2 regions of the Streptomyces sp. 2114.4 genome follow, and region 2 is predicted to be linked to the other one. Evidence: riboswitches for the same ligand, from Rfam matches in the RefSeq annotation. Region 2 holds a riboswitch; the other holds the start of a gene.
The links. A riboswitch is a leader RNA that binds a small molecule or an ion and turns the genes downstream of it on or off. The one in region 2 is predicted to bind cyclic di-AMP.
Positions count from the first base shown of each region.

Region 1: another riboswitch for cyclic di-AMP. It lies ahead of CFW40_RS16030 (M23 family metallopeptidase); the one in region 2 lies ahead of CFW40_RS21980 (C40 family peptidase).

Region 1 is NZ_FYEY01000001.1:3,669,190-3,676,447, forward strand. It holds gene CFW40_RS16000 (YDG/SRA domain-containing protein) at 1-1,067, shown strand, start outside; gene CFW40_RS16005 (ATP-binding protein) at 1,129-1,779, opposite strand; gene CFW40_RS16010 (helix-turn-helix transcriptional regulator) at 1,980-2,825, shown strand; gene CFW40_RS16015 (DUF397 domain-containing protein) at 2,825-3,034, shown strand; gene CFW40_RS16020 (hypothetical protein) at 3,124-3,426, shown strand; gene CFW40_RS16025 (aldo/keto reductase) at 3,533-4,489, opposite strand; gene CFW40_RS16030 (M23 family metallopeptidase) at 4,567-5,691, opposite strand; cyclic di-AMP (ydaO/yuaA leader) riboswitch at 5,703-5,885, opposite strand; gene CFW40_RS16035 (DUF2332 domain-containing protein) at 6,142-7,258, shown strand, end outside.
Region 2 is NZ_FYEY01000001.1:4,975,990-4,983,247, forward strand. It holds gene CFW40_RS21970 (NlpC/P60 family protein) at 1-1,122, opposite strand, end outside; gene CFW40_RS21975 (hypothetical protein) at 1,447-1,800, shown strand; gene CFW40_RS21980 (C40 family peptidase) at 2,008-3,153, opposite strand; cyclic di-AMP (ydaO/yuaA leader) riboswitch at 3,161-3,345, opposite strand; partial or broken gene pcrA (DNA helicase PcrA) at 3,636-6,094, shown strand; gene CFW40_RS21990 (M23 family metallopeptidase) at 6,230-7,258, opposite strand, start outside.

The sequences.
Region 1 (7,258 bases), 1.3 Mb from region 2:
CATGGCTTGCCGAGCAAACACCCGAGGGTGGACTGGAGAGCTCGCTACACGAACAGCTCGCCTCAGACAAGGATCTCTGTCGGGATGCAGTAAAGCTGCTACACGAACAATACTTCCAGGACCATCGCCTTGATCTTCTGCTTCTGGAAGCAGGGCTCCCCACGGAGGAATTTGACGGATTCGGCGCCCCTCCCCACGTACGCGTCGGGGATACCTTCAAGAGGCGACGGACACTGGCGCGAGCAAGGGTCCACCGCCCCACCATGGCCGGAATCTGCGGAACGCGAGCCAGCGGCGCCGAGTCCATCGTCGTATCCGGAGGCTACGACGACGATGAAGACTATGGCGACGAAATAATTTATACCGGGCAAGGAGGGCGGGACGAGAAAACGAAGAAGCAATGCAAAGATCAGGAACTGACCCTAGGCAATGCAGCGTTGGTCACCAGCTACTCCACTGGGGCCCCTGTGCGCGTGATTCGCGGCGCGGGAGGTGAACGGCGATACTCACCGGCGGTTGGCCTCCGGTACGACGGCCTCTACCGAGTGGAGGAGTGCTGGTCCCAACGCGGCAAATCGAACTTCCTCGTCTGGCGCTACCGACTCCGCGCGATCGGCTCCGTCGACAAACAGGCGGCCACGAACATCACGCGCTCCTTCCCGGTTGGCAATGCCACCCCCGGCCGCAAGGAAACCTCCACCCAGCGCATCATCCGAAGCACCAAGGTTGCCGACTACGTAAAGAAGATCCACGCATACGCTTGCCAAGTATGCGGACTGCGCATTGAAACCCCTACGGGCGCCTACGCTGAAGCTGCACACATTAAGCCACTCGGCCACCCGCACAACGGCCCCGATGAGATCGATAACGTTCTATGCCTGTGCCCAAACCACCACACGGCCTTCGACTTCGGAATGCTGATCATTAACGATGACCGGTCCGTTACGCAACGAGGCTCCGAACCTCGAACCTATCAACTACGCGAGATCCCCGGGCATGTCATAAACACCAAATACCTCGCGTATCACCGAGGCCACCACGAAAACATAAACGTTTCGACCGAATAGCCTTCCGTACCCCCTCCCTGGCGTCCAGCTGCGAGAGAGGGGGTACGCCCCATCAGCACCCCTAACCCGCGACGCCGCACTCACCCTCGAAGCGCATTTGCGCATAATCGAGAACCGTATCGGGATCACGCCCCTGCGCCTGTAGCCAACGAAGAACTCTAGCGATGAGACCGACAGCCGCCGCCTCCTGAGCAACAAAGTGCAGCGGCCGTCCTTGGGTTGCCCGACCCGGCATACCCTGACCGGAGGACGGGGGTACTCCTACTCCCGGCGATTGCAGACCGTCCGCGCCACGGACCTGAGTCGTGCACGATGCACTGATCTCACACCAGGTGGTTTTGCCGTGCGCGGCAGCCGTCACTCCCCAACGGTCCGCCATGGCCGCCACCAGACCCAGCCCTCGCCCAGTTTCCGAGGTAGGCGCGACACCAAGGAGCCTTGGGAACCGGCCGCTCTCTGCATCCCGAACGGAAATGCGCAGCTGCGCATCCCTCACCATGACCGACAGGACAGCGGAAGCCCCTTCACCTACATGGTTGATGACGTTGGTGGCCAGCTCGCTGACACAGAGTTGCGCCGCATCAACCACTCCCGAAAGCCCCCACAGTTCGAGGTAGAGGCTCGTCAGACGGCGTAACTCGGCCACCGCTGCCGGCCTCGCAGTGAAGGGGTGGACCCACTCCGTACTCGACATGCGGTGGGTGGCATTCATCTGGCCCAGCTCCTTTGCTTGCCCACGACCCCGACGTCACGCCTGGCCATCAGGTGATGACTTTCAGTTCCCCTGGGTGCGATAGTGGCAGGGCGTATCCCTTCATGCAATGTGCACAGCGGGATTCGCTCTATCGAGTGATTGGCCCGTACCTGCTCTCACAGCAAGAATGAACGCCCGTCAAAACAAGGAGAGTTGCCGTGGCCGGTTCGCCCACCGCTCGTCGTCGCCGACTTGCGATCGAGCTGAAGAAGCTCCGTGAGGACCACGGACTCACCTGCAACCAGGTGGGCGAGTCGCTGGACTGGAGCGGATCCAAGGTCAACCGCATGGAGACCGGCCAAGGGCGCGTCCAGCCGTCAGACATTGAGGCGCTGTGCCGCTTCTACAACACCACTGATGAGCTACGCGAACTCCTCAAGGACCTTGCCAAGCACTCCAAGATGCGGGGTTGGTGGCACGCATACGGCAGCGCCGTACCGACTTGGTTCTCCGTGTACGTCGGCCTTGAACAGGCAGCCTGCAGCTTGCGGACCTACGAGGCCGAGTTCGTGCCTGGGCTACTGCAGACCGCGGATTACGCCAGGGAGCTCCACCACGCTACGGCCCAGCCAAGTCCAGACGACGTCGAGCAGATGATCGCCGTGCGCATGGAGCGGCAGGCACTCCTCACCGCTCCTCAGGCACCAGATTTGTGGGCGATCCTGCACGAGAGCGTCTTGCGGCATGTGATCGGGAGCCGGTCGGTGATGCAGGCCCAGTTCGAACGCTTGCTGAAGATGGCGCAGTTGAAGAACGTCACGGTTCAGGTGCTGCCGTTCAACTCGGGTAGCTACCCGGCAACAGGGGCGTACACGATGTTGGGGTTCCCTGAGCAGGAGGACCCGGACATCGTCTATCGCGATGGCCTGACAGACGCTGTCTATCTGGAGCAACCCAGCGACATCGCGCAGTATGCAAAGGCATTCGACAACTTGCGGGCACTGTCCTTGAGTCCGCAACAGTCCAGTGCCCTCATTACCGAAGCGATGCAAGGACTCACCTGATGACTCACACAGCGCCTCTCGTCTGGCACAAGAGCAGCTACAGCAATGGCTCCGGCGGCAACTGCATAGCGACGGCGACATCCGACGAATCCACCGTCCTGGTTCGAGACACGAAGGTTCCCGGGGGCCAGATCCTCAACTTCACCTGCGGGGCATGGCAGGACTTCGTCGCCTGCGTGCAGCACCCGGACTGGAACGTCCGCGCCTAGCGCGGTGCATCACACAGAGCATCGTCTGAGCCCCATGGACTCTCCACGTAAGGTCGTCACAGTTGTCCCCTGATGTGGAGGTTTCCGTGATGGCCGGCGTACCGACGAGTGTGATCGCAGCAACCGGCCTGGTAGGCGGCTACGCCACCGCCCGCTGGACCAAGAAGCGGCCGCTCGGCGGGGTGGCGCTGGCGGTGGCCGGGGCGGTGGCGGCCAAGGGGTGGCAGGAGAAGGCGGGGAGCGCGACGGCGGCGGCGCTGAGTGGGGCGTATGTGGCGGCGTTTGCCGGGTCGCATCCGTTGGCCAAGAAGATCGGGGCCTGGCCTTCGGTGTTCGCGGTGGCGGGTGGGGTGGCGCTGGCGTCGTGGGTGGCGGTCGACCGCCGGAAGTAGAGCGGCGAGGAGCGCGGGGAGGGGGCGGCGGCTGTGCGGGCCTGGGGCCCGCCTCCCCGGCCCGGCCCCACCCTGGGGTCCGCCCCCTCCCCGCCTCTGAGTTGGTTCAGGCGGACGCCTCGTCCAGAAGCGCCAGTTCCGCCTCCGTCAGCGTCAGGTCGGCCACCGCCAGCAGCGCCGGCAGTTGCTCCACCGTCCGGGCGCTGGCGATGGGGGCCGCGACGGTGGGCCGGTCGGCGAGCCAGGCGAGGGCGACGGTGGCCACCTCGGCTTCGTGGGCCGCGGCGACGGCGTCGAGGGCCTGCAGGACGCGCCGGCCGCGGTCGGTGTCCACGTGCTTGGCCGCGCCGCCGGAGCGGGCGCTGTCGACGGTGGTTCCCGGGCGGTACTTGCCGGTCAGGAAACCGGAGGCGAGGGCGTAGTACGGAACCGCGGCGAGGCCGTGGCGGGCGGCTGTGTCGGCGAGTTCGCCCTCGTAGGTGTCGCGGGAGACCAGGTTGTAGTGCGGCTGGAGGGCGACGTACCGGGCCAGGCCCTCGCGGGCGGAGAAGGCCAGGGACTCCTCCAGGCGCTCCGCCGAGATGTTGGACGCGGCGATCTCGCGGACCTTGCCGGCCCGCACGAGGTCGTCGAGCGCGGTGAGGAATTCCCCGACCTCGACCGATTCGTCGTCGTAGTGGGTGTAGTAGAGGTCGATGTAGTCGGTGCGCAGACGGGTGAGGGAGTGATCGACCGCGGACTTGATGGTGGCGGCGGACAGACCCTTGTAGTCCGGGTGGGCACCGACCTTGGTGGCGATGACGACATCGGAGCGATTGCCGCGGGAGGCCAGCCAGTTGCCGAGGACGGTCTCGGATTCGCCGCCCTTGTTGCCGGGGACCCAGGCCGAGTAGACGTCGGCGGTGTCGATGAAGTTGCCACCGCCCGCCACGTAGGCGTCGAGCACGGCGAAGGATGCGCGCTCGTCGGCCGTCCAGCCGAAGACGTTGCCGCCGAGGGACAGCGGGGAGACGGAGAGCGAGCCCAGGGACTGACGATTCCGGGGAGTGTGTGTCGCGGTCATACGTGGTGGCAACGTCGGGGGGAGCGGAGTTATTCCCTCCGTTCCCTCTCCCCCCGACGGCACCTCCCGTCAGGCGTTCACACCTTGATGCCGTGATCGCGCAGCCACGGCATGGGGTCGATCGGGTCGCCGGCGCCGGGGCGCACCTCCAGGTGGAGGTGCGGGCCGGTGACGTTGCCGGTGGCGCCGACGCGGCCGATGACATCGCCCGTGCCGACCTTGCCGGAGGTCTTGACCATCGAGGACAGGTGGCAGAACCAGAGTTCGGTGCCGTCGTCGAGGGTGAGGACGATGCGGTAGCCGTACGAGCCGGCCCAGCCGGCCTGGGTGATGGTGCCGGAGTGCACGGCCTTGACGGGAGTGCCGGCCGGCGCGGCGAAGTCCTGCCCGGTGTGGTCCGCGGCCCAGCGGTCGCCGGCCTGGCCGAAGCTCGCGGTGAGCGTGAACGAGGAGACCGGAGCGATGAAGTTCTTCGCCAGCTTGGCGAGGCGGGCGGCCTCCGCCTTCTGACGGGCCGCCTCTTCGGCCTCGCGCTTGGCCTCCAACTCGGCCGCCTTCTTGGCTGCTGCGGCCTTTTCGGCCGACTTCTGGTGGGCGTCGGCTGCCTGGACGGCCGTCTGGAAAGCGGTGTGCTCGGCGGTCTCACGGGCCTCCTGCTCGGCGGCGCCCTGCTGCGCGTCGGCCTGCTGGAGGATGCGGCTGCGCAGCGCCTCGCCGGCGTCCGCGCCCGAGTCCGAGACCGAAGCCACGCCCGCGCCCGAGTCCGAGGCCGAAGCCACGCCCGCGGCGGAGTCCGAGGCCGAAGCCGCGCCCGTATCCGTGCCCTCGTCCGATATGAGGTCACCGACGCCGGGAAGCGACTTGGCGTCCGGCAGCTTGTCGGCGACGTCGTCGGCCATACCGCCGACGTCGGGCATCGAAATCGGCACCGGAGGGCGGCCCTCGGCCGTGGCCATGCCGCCGGCACCGACCGCCGCGATGACGCCGACGCCCAGGACCGTGCCACCGCGGGCGAGCCCGCCGCCACGCTGCTTGGCCACCCGGTGCTTGCCGCGGACCGAGCGGACGGAATCCTCGGTGGGATTCCATTCCTCCCACGGCCCGTCGTTGATGTTGTCCGCATGACCGGGGCCCGGGAAGGCACCTCGGTCATCGAGGTCGTAGGCGGACGGACCCTCGGGGGCAGGCCTGTTGGACGCCACGGGGGCGCTCTCCTTTCCTTCCTTCTCGCCTACCGGGTTAGCTGACGGGTTCGGAGCAGGAAGGTCTCCTACGGGCGCCCGCTGGCGGAGAGCGTCCGATTCACCCCAAGGAAGTGGTTCCCCGGTTCCCTTGGTGCAGTTCGAGGTGCTGGAGGTGCGTGAAAAGCGCGTGCGGGATTCGGCGTCTGCGCACGGTGCCGCCTCTTGCGACGGCTGGGACGACCGCGCTGCGTTATCGGACAGTAATAGAGAACGCAGTCGAATTCCAAGCCTTCCCGGGATTTCGTAGCGGCCTCCCAGGAGCTTTGGCCTGGACTTTTTCGGCCAGCATGGCTGCAAACCGGGCGAGTTGACCGTCCGCGCCTAAACGATCTCGCGGCGATTGTGCACCAGTCGTTATGCGGAGGGGTGCCCCTCGGTTACGGAACGTGAGAGCAGTAACGTCGGATCATGGCCGTCAACGCGGGGAACACCGGGAACACCCGTCACGTCGAACGCACCGTGGTCGGCACATGGGGGTTGGCGGAGCGGTACCGGGAGTTCTCCTGGCGCCAGGCGCGGGGGCGGTCCGCGGCGCATGAGGAGCTGAGCGCGCGGATCAGCCACGACCCGGAGCTCTGCGATCTGGTGTCGGGGTCGCTGCCGGCCGGCGGCGCACAGCAACCGGAGCTTCTGCTCGCCACCGTCCGCTATCTCGACGGCCCGCACGCCGAGCTGGGGCCGCGCGGCGAAACCGCGTACGGCCGCTGGCGCGAGTGGACGGTACGGCACTGGAACGAGGTGCGTGCGGTGATCATGCAGCGCTCGCCCCGGACCGACGAACCGGCCCACTGCGCGACGCTGCTGCCGCTGCTCGCCCGCCTGCCGCAGCCGCTGGCGCTGCTGGAGGTCGGCACGTCGGCGGGGCTGTGTCTGCATCCCGACCGCTATCGCTACCGCTACCTGCGCCGGTACGAGGGCGACGGGGGAAGCGGCGCCCCGCTCACCGAGGCGGAGGCAGCGGCGGAGGCGGAGGCAGGGGCGCCGGAGAGCCCCCTGGTGCTGGAGTGCCGTACGGGGTGGACGGCTGACGAGCTGCTGCCCGGCCGGGGCCGGATGCCGCGGATCGTCTGGCGGGCCGGTATCGGCCTCGACCCGCTCGACCCGGCTGCCGAACCGGACGATCTGCGCTGGCTGCAGGCGCTCGTATGGCCGGGCGACGAGGAGCGCGCCGCGCGGCTGTCCGCGGCCGTCGAGGCGGTGCGGCCGGCGCCGCGGCCACGGCTGGTGCGCGGCGATCTGCTCCAGGAACTGCCCGCGCTCGCCGCCGAGGCGCCGCCCGGGGCCACACTGGTCATCTTCCACAGCGCCGCGCTGGCCGACCTCGCGCCCGCCCGCCGCGAGGAGTTCACGCATCTCGTACGGTCGCTGCTGCGCCGACGGCCCGGCGGCGGCCACTGGGTCTCCCACGAGCACCCCTCCGTCCTGCCCTGGATCCCCGCCCCGGCGCGCCGTTCGCCGCATCCGGATGACGCGCGACTGCTCACCCTCGCCCTGGACGAGCGCCCGGTCGCGCTCACCGGCCCGC
Region 2 (7,258 bases):
CGGCGCCCCCGGATGCGGGGCGTGGATCATTTTGCCGTCCCCGATGTAGAGCCCCACATGGCTGATGCCGGAGTAGAAGAACACCAGGTCACCGGGGGCGAGTTGGGACCTGTCGATACGCGGCCCGGAGCTGATCTGGGTGTAGGTCGTACGGGGCAGCGACACGCCGCCCGACTTCCAGGCGGCCTGGGTCAGCCCCGAGCAGTCGAAGCCGGAGGGGCCCGTCGCGCCCCAGACGTACGGCTTGCCGAGGGCGGCGTAGGCATAGGCGACGGCCCGCGCGGCCCGGGGGTCGGGGGCCTGCGCCGCAGCCGCGGCGGCTCCCGGGCCGGCGGGAAGCTTTCCGGGAAGACCGCCCCCGCGCCCCGTCCCGTGCCCTGCCCGGCCCTGCCCGGCGCTGCCGTGCGCGCCGCCACGGCCCGCCATCCGCTGCCGTTGCTCGGCCGTGAGCTGGTTCAGCAACTGCTCGGCGGCGCCCAGCTTGTGGACGACCCTGACCCGGTGCTTCTTCAGCGCCGCCTCGGTGTCCGCCAGCCGTTGCGCAGTATCCTCGGCCCGCCGCTGGATCTGCCGTACGCTGCCGAGCCGGCGCGCGTAACCGGCCACCGCCGTGGCCTGGTGGCTGCCCGCCCGCTCCAGCACCGCGGCGCCGTCCAGATAGCGCTGCGGGTCCGCGGACAGCAGCAGCCGTACGGTCGGGTCGACGCCGCCGGAGCGGTACTGGCTCGCGGCCACGGTGCCCAGCTCGCCGCGGGCGGCGTTCAGTTCCGCTGTTCTGCGGGCGGCCTCGTCCTGCAGCCTGCTCAGCTCCTGGCGTGCGGCACCGGCGGCTTCCTTCGCGCCGTTGTAGCTCTGCGTGGCCACCTCTGCCTCCTGGTACAGCGCGTTGACCCGGTCCTTGACCCGGTCGGGGGTGAGCCGGTGCGCGGCCTGGCCGGCGCCGTCGGCCACGGCGGCGACGGGGGCACCCTCCGCCGCCGGGGCGAAGCCCGTGGCGGTGGCGGCGCCGGCCAGTGCCAGGGTGGCGGCCGTGCGGGCGGTGCGTGCGCTGCGTGCGCCGCCGGTGAGCGCGGCGAGCGGATGCTGCCGCGGCTTGCGGTGCGAGGCCACGGTGGCCGTCACTTCCTTCCCTTGGAGCCCGTGGGCCCGGCGGCGGTCCGTACGAGGGAACGGACCGCCGCCGCACCTCACGGCGGGGCGGCCGACAGGACGCCGGTGGGAGGCCGGCGAGGGCGGGGAGTCGACCGCCTGGAGGAGGACGCTAAGCCGGGGCGTTGCGGTGATGAGTCCACTTGCCCGGGATTGTTCGCTTTCGACCGGCACCGGCGCGCAGGTGACCGTGGCGCCACGGCCGCACGGCCGGGAGCGGGCCCGGCCTGACCGAAGCGGCGATTGTGGGCGCCCTGCCTGAAGAGCCGTGCTATGCGGCGGCTACGATCCAGCACTATGGACGTAGTAATCAATCTCTTCGTCGGCCTGCACATCATCGGCATCGCCTCCCTGCTGGGCGGCTTCCTGACCCAGATGAAGGCGATGGGCGCGGGCACCGCCCGCTTCGTGCCGGCGATGCTGCACGGTGCGCTGACGATGCTCGTCACCGGCATCGTGCTGGTCGGCCTCAACCAGGCCGAGGACCACAGCCTCAACACCATCAAGCTCGGCATCAAGATGGCCGTTCTGGTGGTCATCCTGGGGCTGGTCTACGTCAAGCGGGACGACGAGAAGATCGCCCCGCCGCTCTTCGGCGCGGTCGGCGCGCTGACGGTGGCCAACATCTTCATCGCCGTGCTCTGGACCTGAGCGGAACGGCGGACGCCCCGGGAACCGGGCTCGGGGCGCGGGCCACAGCGGCGGGCGCCCCGGAACCGGGCTCCGGGCGCCGACGCAGGCTCCCCGAACGGCACACCGCGCGGTCATCGCACTCCTCATCCGGAGGCGACGGCCGCGCGGTGGCGTGTGGGGGGTGGCCGTGGGGGGGTGGCCTGAAGGGGGAGCGGGGGCCGGGCCTCAGCCCGGGCGGACGCTCCCGTAGATCGGCATGTAGTAGATCGACTCCTCCCGGACGTCGGCGCCCGGGTGCGGGGCGTGGATCATCTTGCCGCCGCCTATGTACATGCCCACATGGCTGATGTCGTCATAGAAGAAGACCAGGTCACCGGGCTTGAGGTCTTTGGTGGCGACCCGCTGGCCGGCTTTGACCTGGTCCCAGGTGGTCCGCGGCAGGCTGACGCCGGCCGCCTTCCACGCCGCCTGGGTCAGTCCCGAGCAGTCGTAGGAGCTGGGTCCGGTCGCGCCCCACACATACGGCTTGCCCATCTGGGCGCGGGCGAAGGCGAGCGCCTTCTCGGCCTGGGTGGAGGACGAACCCCCGGTCGAGCCGCCGTCGTCGGCGCCGCCACCGGTCTGGCCGCCGGACGTGCCGCCGTCGTGCTGCCGGCGTTCCCGCTCCTGCTGCTTGCGGGCCTCCTCCTGGGCCTTGCGCTTGGCCGCCGCCTCCTTCTGGCGCTCCAGCTCCGCCAGCCGCGCCTTCTCCTGGGCGGTGAGCTCGGACAGCAGCTGCCGGGCCTCGGCCAGTTTCTGCTGGACGGACTGCTTGGACTCCTTGAGCGAGGCCTGCGAGGTCTGCAGCCGCTCCAGGTCGCGGGTCGCCTCCGCCCGCTGCCGGGCGGCCGCGGCCTGCTGCTCCTGGTAGTCGGAGACGGCCTCCTTCTGCCGTCCGGTCAGCCGCTCCATGAGGTGGCTGCGGTCGAAGAACTGCTGCGGGTCCTTGGCGAGCATCAGCTGCGCCGTCGGGTTCATGCCGCCGGTGCGGTACTGCGCCGACGCGAAGGTGCCCAGCCGGCGCCGGGCGTCGTTCATCTTCTCGGCCCGCTTGGCGGCGGCGTCGAGCAGTCCGTCGACACGGTCACGCTGGTCGTCGGTGTGCTCCTTGGCGGCGTTGTACTTCTGGGTGGCCACCTCGGCCTGGTGGTAGAGGTCGTCGACCTTCTGCTTGACCTCTTCGACGGTGGGCTTGGGCGCCCGGGGGGCCGCGTCGGCGGACTGCGAGAGCAGCGTGGCCGAGGCGAGGGCGGCGGTGGTGAGCCCGACCGCCGTACGCCGTCCTCCGGGCGAGGTGAGAATGCTGGTGCGCGGCTTGCGATGCGACGCCAAGGCCGGCGACTCCTTCCGTGGACCGCCTACCGGGTTAGCTGTCGGGTTCGGGCGGTGTCGCTGACGGAAGGCTTGCCCTACGGTCCGGATCTCCGCCGACGGCGGCTGTCCGGATCGATTCACCCCGGTGGTGCTGGTGGGTCCCCGGCTCCGGGTGCCCAAGGGCAGGGCCGGACTCGGCGTGGGCGGCCCGTGCGGACGCTGTCGTCCACGGGGAGGCGGGCTGCCTGAGCGAGGACGTTAGCCAACTCGTGTGGCTCCTGTGAAGGCTGATGTTCGATATGCCCGAAACCTTTTTGTGACCTGAACGCGATGCGGGGGTTGTCGTGACAGATGTCGGATTCGGGTAGACGAGCTGCCGACCGGTGGCATCCGGCCCCGGACGTCTGACCTGCCGCGCTGCCACGGCCCGCGGCGAAAGCGGGCCGCAATCGCCTACTGGGCCGCGGGCTGTCAGTGCGGCGGCCTAGACTCGGTGGGCGATGAGCAGCCTCTTTGACGACAGCTTCCTGGCGGACCTCGGCCCCAAGGGCGAGGAGGAGCACCCCCCGCCCCCGAGGACGAGCACGGCCCGGCCCCGGAGGAGATCCCCGCCGACCTCTTCGGCGGGAGGTTCGACGCGCCCGCGCCCAGAGAGGCGTACTACCGCGACGGCGCCGCCCGTCCGGTCCTCGACCCGGCGACGCTGCTGGAAGGGCTCAACGACGAGCAGAAGGCCGCCGTGGTGCACACGGGCGGCCCGCTGCTGATCGTCGCCGGCGCCGGCTCCGGCAAGACCCGGGTGCTCACCCACCGCATCGCTCATCTGCTCGCCCAGCGCCATGTCCACCCCGGCCAGATCCTCGCGATCACGTTCACGAACAAGGCCGCCGGCGAGATGAAGGAGCGCGTCGAGGAGCTGGTCGGTCCGCGCGCCAACGCCATGTGGGTTTCCACCTTCCACAGCGCCTGCGTCCGCATCCTGCGCCGCGAGTCCAAGAAGCTGGGCTTCACCTCCTCCTTCTCCATCTACGACGCCGCCGACTCCAAGCGCCTGATGGCACTGGTCTGCCGCGATCTGGATCTGGACCCCAAGCGCTACCCGCCCAAGTCCTTCAGCGCGAAGATCTCCAACCTCAAGAACGAGCTCATCGACGAGGAGACCTTCGCGGGGACTGCTGCCGATGGCTTCGAGAAGACGCTGGCCGAGGCGTACGCGATGTACCAGGCGCGGCTGCGCGAGGCCAACGCCCTGGACTTCGACGACATCATCATGACCACGGTCAATCTGCTCCAGGCCTTCCCGGACGTCGCCGACCACTACCGCCGACGCTTCCGCCACGTCCTCGTCGACGAGTACCAGGACACCAACCACGCCCAGTACACCCTCGTCCGCGAGCTGGTCGGCCCCGCCGAGACCGCCGCCGAGCTGTGCGTCGTCGGCGACGCCGACCAGTCGATCTACGCCTTCCGCGGCGCCACGATCCGCAACATCCTCCAGTTCGAGGAGGACTACCCGGACGCGACGACGATCCTGCTGGAGCAGAACTACCGCTCCTCGCAGACGATCCTGTCCGCCGCCAACGCCGTCATCGAGCGCAACGAGAACCGCCGCCCCAAGAACCTCTGGACGGACGCCGGCGCCGGCCCCAAGATCACCGGCTATGTCGCCGACACCGAGCACGACGAGGCGCAGTTCGTCGCCGACGAGATCGACCGGCTGACCGACGCCGGTGACGCCAAGGCCGGCGATGTCGCGGTCTTCTACCGCACCAACGCCCAGTCCCGGGTCTTCGAAGAGATCTTCATCCGGGTCGGACTGCCCTACAAGGTCGTCGGCGGGGTGCGCTTCTACGAGCGCAAGGAGGTCCGCGATGTCCTCGCCTATCTGCGGGTGCTCAGCAACCCCGAGGACACCGTCCCGCTCCGCCGCATCCTGAACGTCCCCAAGCGCGGCATCGGCGACCGCGCCGAGGCGATGATCGACGCCCTGTCGCTGCGCGAGAAGATCACCTTCCCGCAGGCGCTGCGCCGGGTCGACGAGGCGTACGGCATGGCGGCCCGCTCCGCCAACGCCGTCAAGCGCTTCAATGTCCTCATGGAGGAGCTGCGCACCATCGTCGAGTCCGGCGCCGGCCCCGCCACGATCCTGGAAGCGGTCCTGGAGCGCACGGGCTACCTCGCCGAACTCCAGGCCTCCACCGACCCCCAGGACGAGACCCGGATCGAAAACCTCCAGGAACTCGCCGCCGTGGCCCTGGAATTCGAGCAGGACCGCGGCGAAGACAACCCAGGCACCCTCTCCGACTTCCTGGAGCAGGTCGCGCTGGTCGCCGACTCCGACCAGATCCCGGACGAGGACGAGGAGGGCAGCGGCGTGATCACCCTCATGACGCTGCACACCGCCAAGGGCCTGGAGTTCCCGACCGTCTTCCTGACCGGCCTGGAGGACGGCGTCTTCCCGCACATGCGCTCGCTGGGCCAGACCAAGGAGCTGGAGGAGGAGCGCCGGCTGGCCTATGTCGGCATCACCCGCGCCCGCCAGCGGCTTTACGTCACCCGCTCGACGATGCGCAGCGCCTGGGGCCAGCCCTCCTACAACCCGCCCTCCCGGTTCCTGGAGGAGATCCCGGCCGACCACGTGGAGTGGAAGCGCACGGGTCCGGCGACGCCGTCCGCGTCCATGGGCGGCATGTCGGCAGGCGGCAGCGGCGGAGGCGGCTTCGGCTCCGTGCTCTCGTCGTCGCGCGCCAAGGGCCCGAGCGGCTTCGCGACCCGCCGTGCCGGTGACCGTCAGGTCGTCTCACTGACCATCGGCGACCGGGTCACCCACGACAGCTTCGGGCTCGGCACGGTCGTCGGCGTCAAGGGCAGCGGCGACAACGCCGAGGCGACGATCGACTTCGGCGGTGAGAAGCCGAAGCGGCTGCTGCTGCGGTATGCGCCGGTGGAGAAGCTGTAACGGGAGCCGCGCGGGCCGGGTGACGGGGATCGTCACCCGGCGGACGGCGGACGGCGGACGGCGGACGGCGGCATGGCGGAACCCGTGGAACGGCGGCACGCGGAACGGCGGTCGGTGCGGGTGGGGGCCCGTGTCTCAGTTCGGGTTGAGACCGTGATCGCGCAGCCACGGCTGCGGGTCGACCGCCGCGCCACCACCGGGGCGCACCTCGAAGTGCAGGTGCGGACCCGTGGAGTTGCCGGAGTTGCCCGAATAGGCAATCTGGTCACCGGCCTTGACCGACCCGGACCGGATCTTGGTGCTGCTCAGATGGCAGTACCACGTCTCGGTGCCGTCGGGCGCGGTCACGATCGCCATGTTCCCGTAGGCGGAGTTCCACTGGGTGCGGATGGTGCCGTCGGTGGCGGACATGACGGGGGTGCCGTAGCTGACCGGGAAGTCGATGCCGGTGTGCACGGACATCCAGTTCACACCGGCCTGGCCGAAGGTGGCGCTCAGCCCGTGCTGCGTGACCGGCAGGACGAACTTGGGGCGGGCGGCCTCCTTGCGGGCCGCCTCCTCCGCCTTGCGCTTGCGCTCCAGCGCCTGGCGCTCCTTGAGGTCGATCCGCTCCTGGGTGCGGCTGGCCCGGTCGCGGAAGTCGTCGGCGCTGGCACTGAGTCCGGCGAGCTGGGTGTCGAGCTTGTTGTTGGCCGCGGCCGGTTTGACGGCGCCGGCGTCGGGCGCGGCCTGGGCAGTCGCCTCGGTCTTGTCGTCCCCGGTGAATCCGGTGACGGACGCGGCGGCCACGGCGCACACGCCCATGGCGGCGACCGAGGGGACGGCGACGGTCAGCAGCGCCGACCGCTTCACCGGGCGCTTCCGGCCGCGGCCACGGACGGCCTTCCCGGCGTCCGCTCCGGCGACCCGCCGCCCGGTAGGGGCGGCGGGGGTGACCGGCATGGCCTGCGTCATGGCGTCGGCCACGGCAGCGGCAGCGCTGGTGTCGTGGCCGCCACCGGAGCGAGTGCCGTCGCCGGGGGCACCGCCGTCGTTCCCGGGCCGGCCGGCCTCGAAGACGTCGGTCTCGAAGCCGTCGGCGTCGAACTGCTGGGTATCGAGCCGGCTCACATCGAGCTGGCCGACATCGAGCTGAGTGAAGTCGAGCTGACCGGTGTCGGCCTG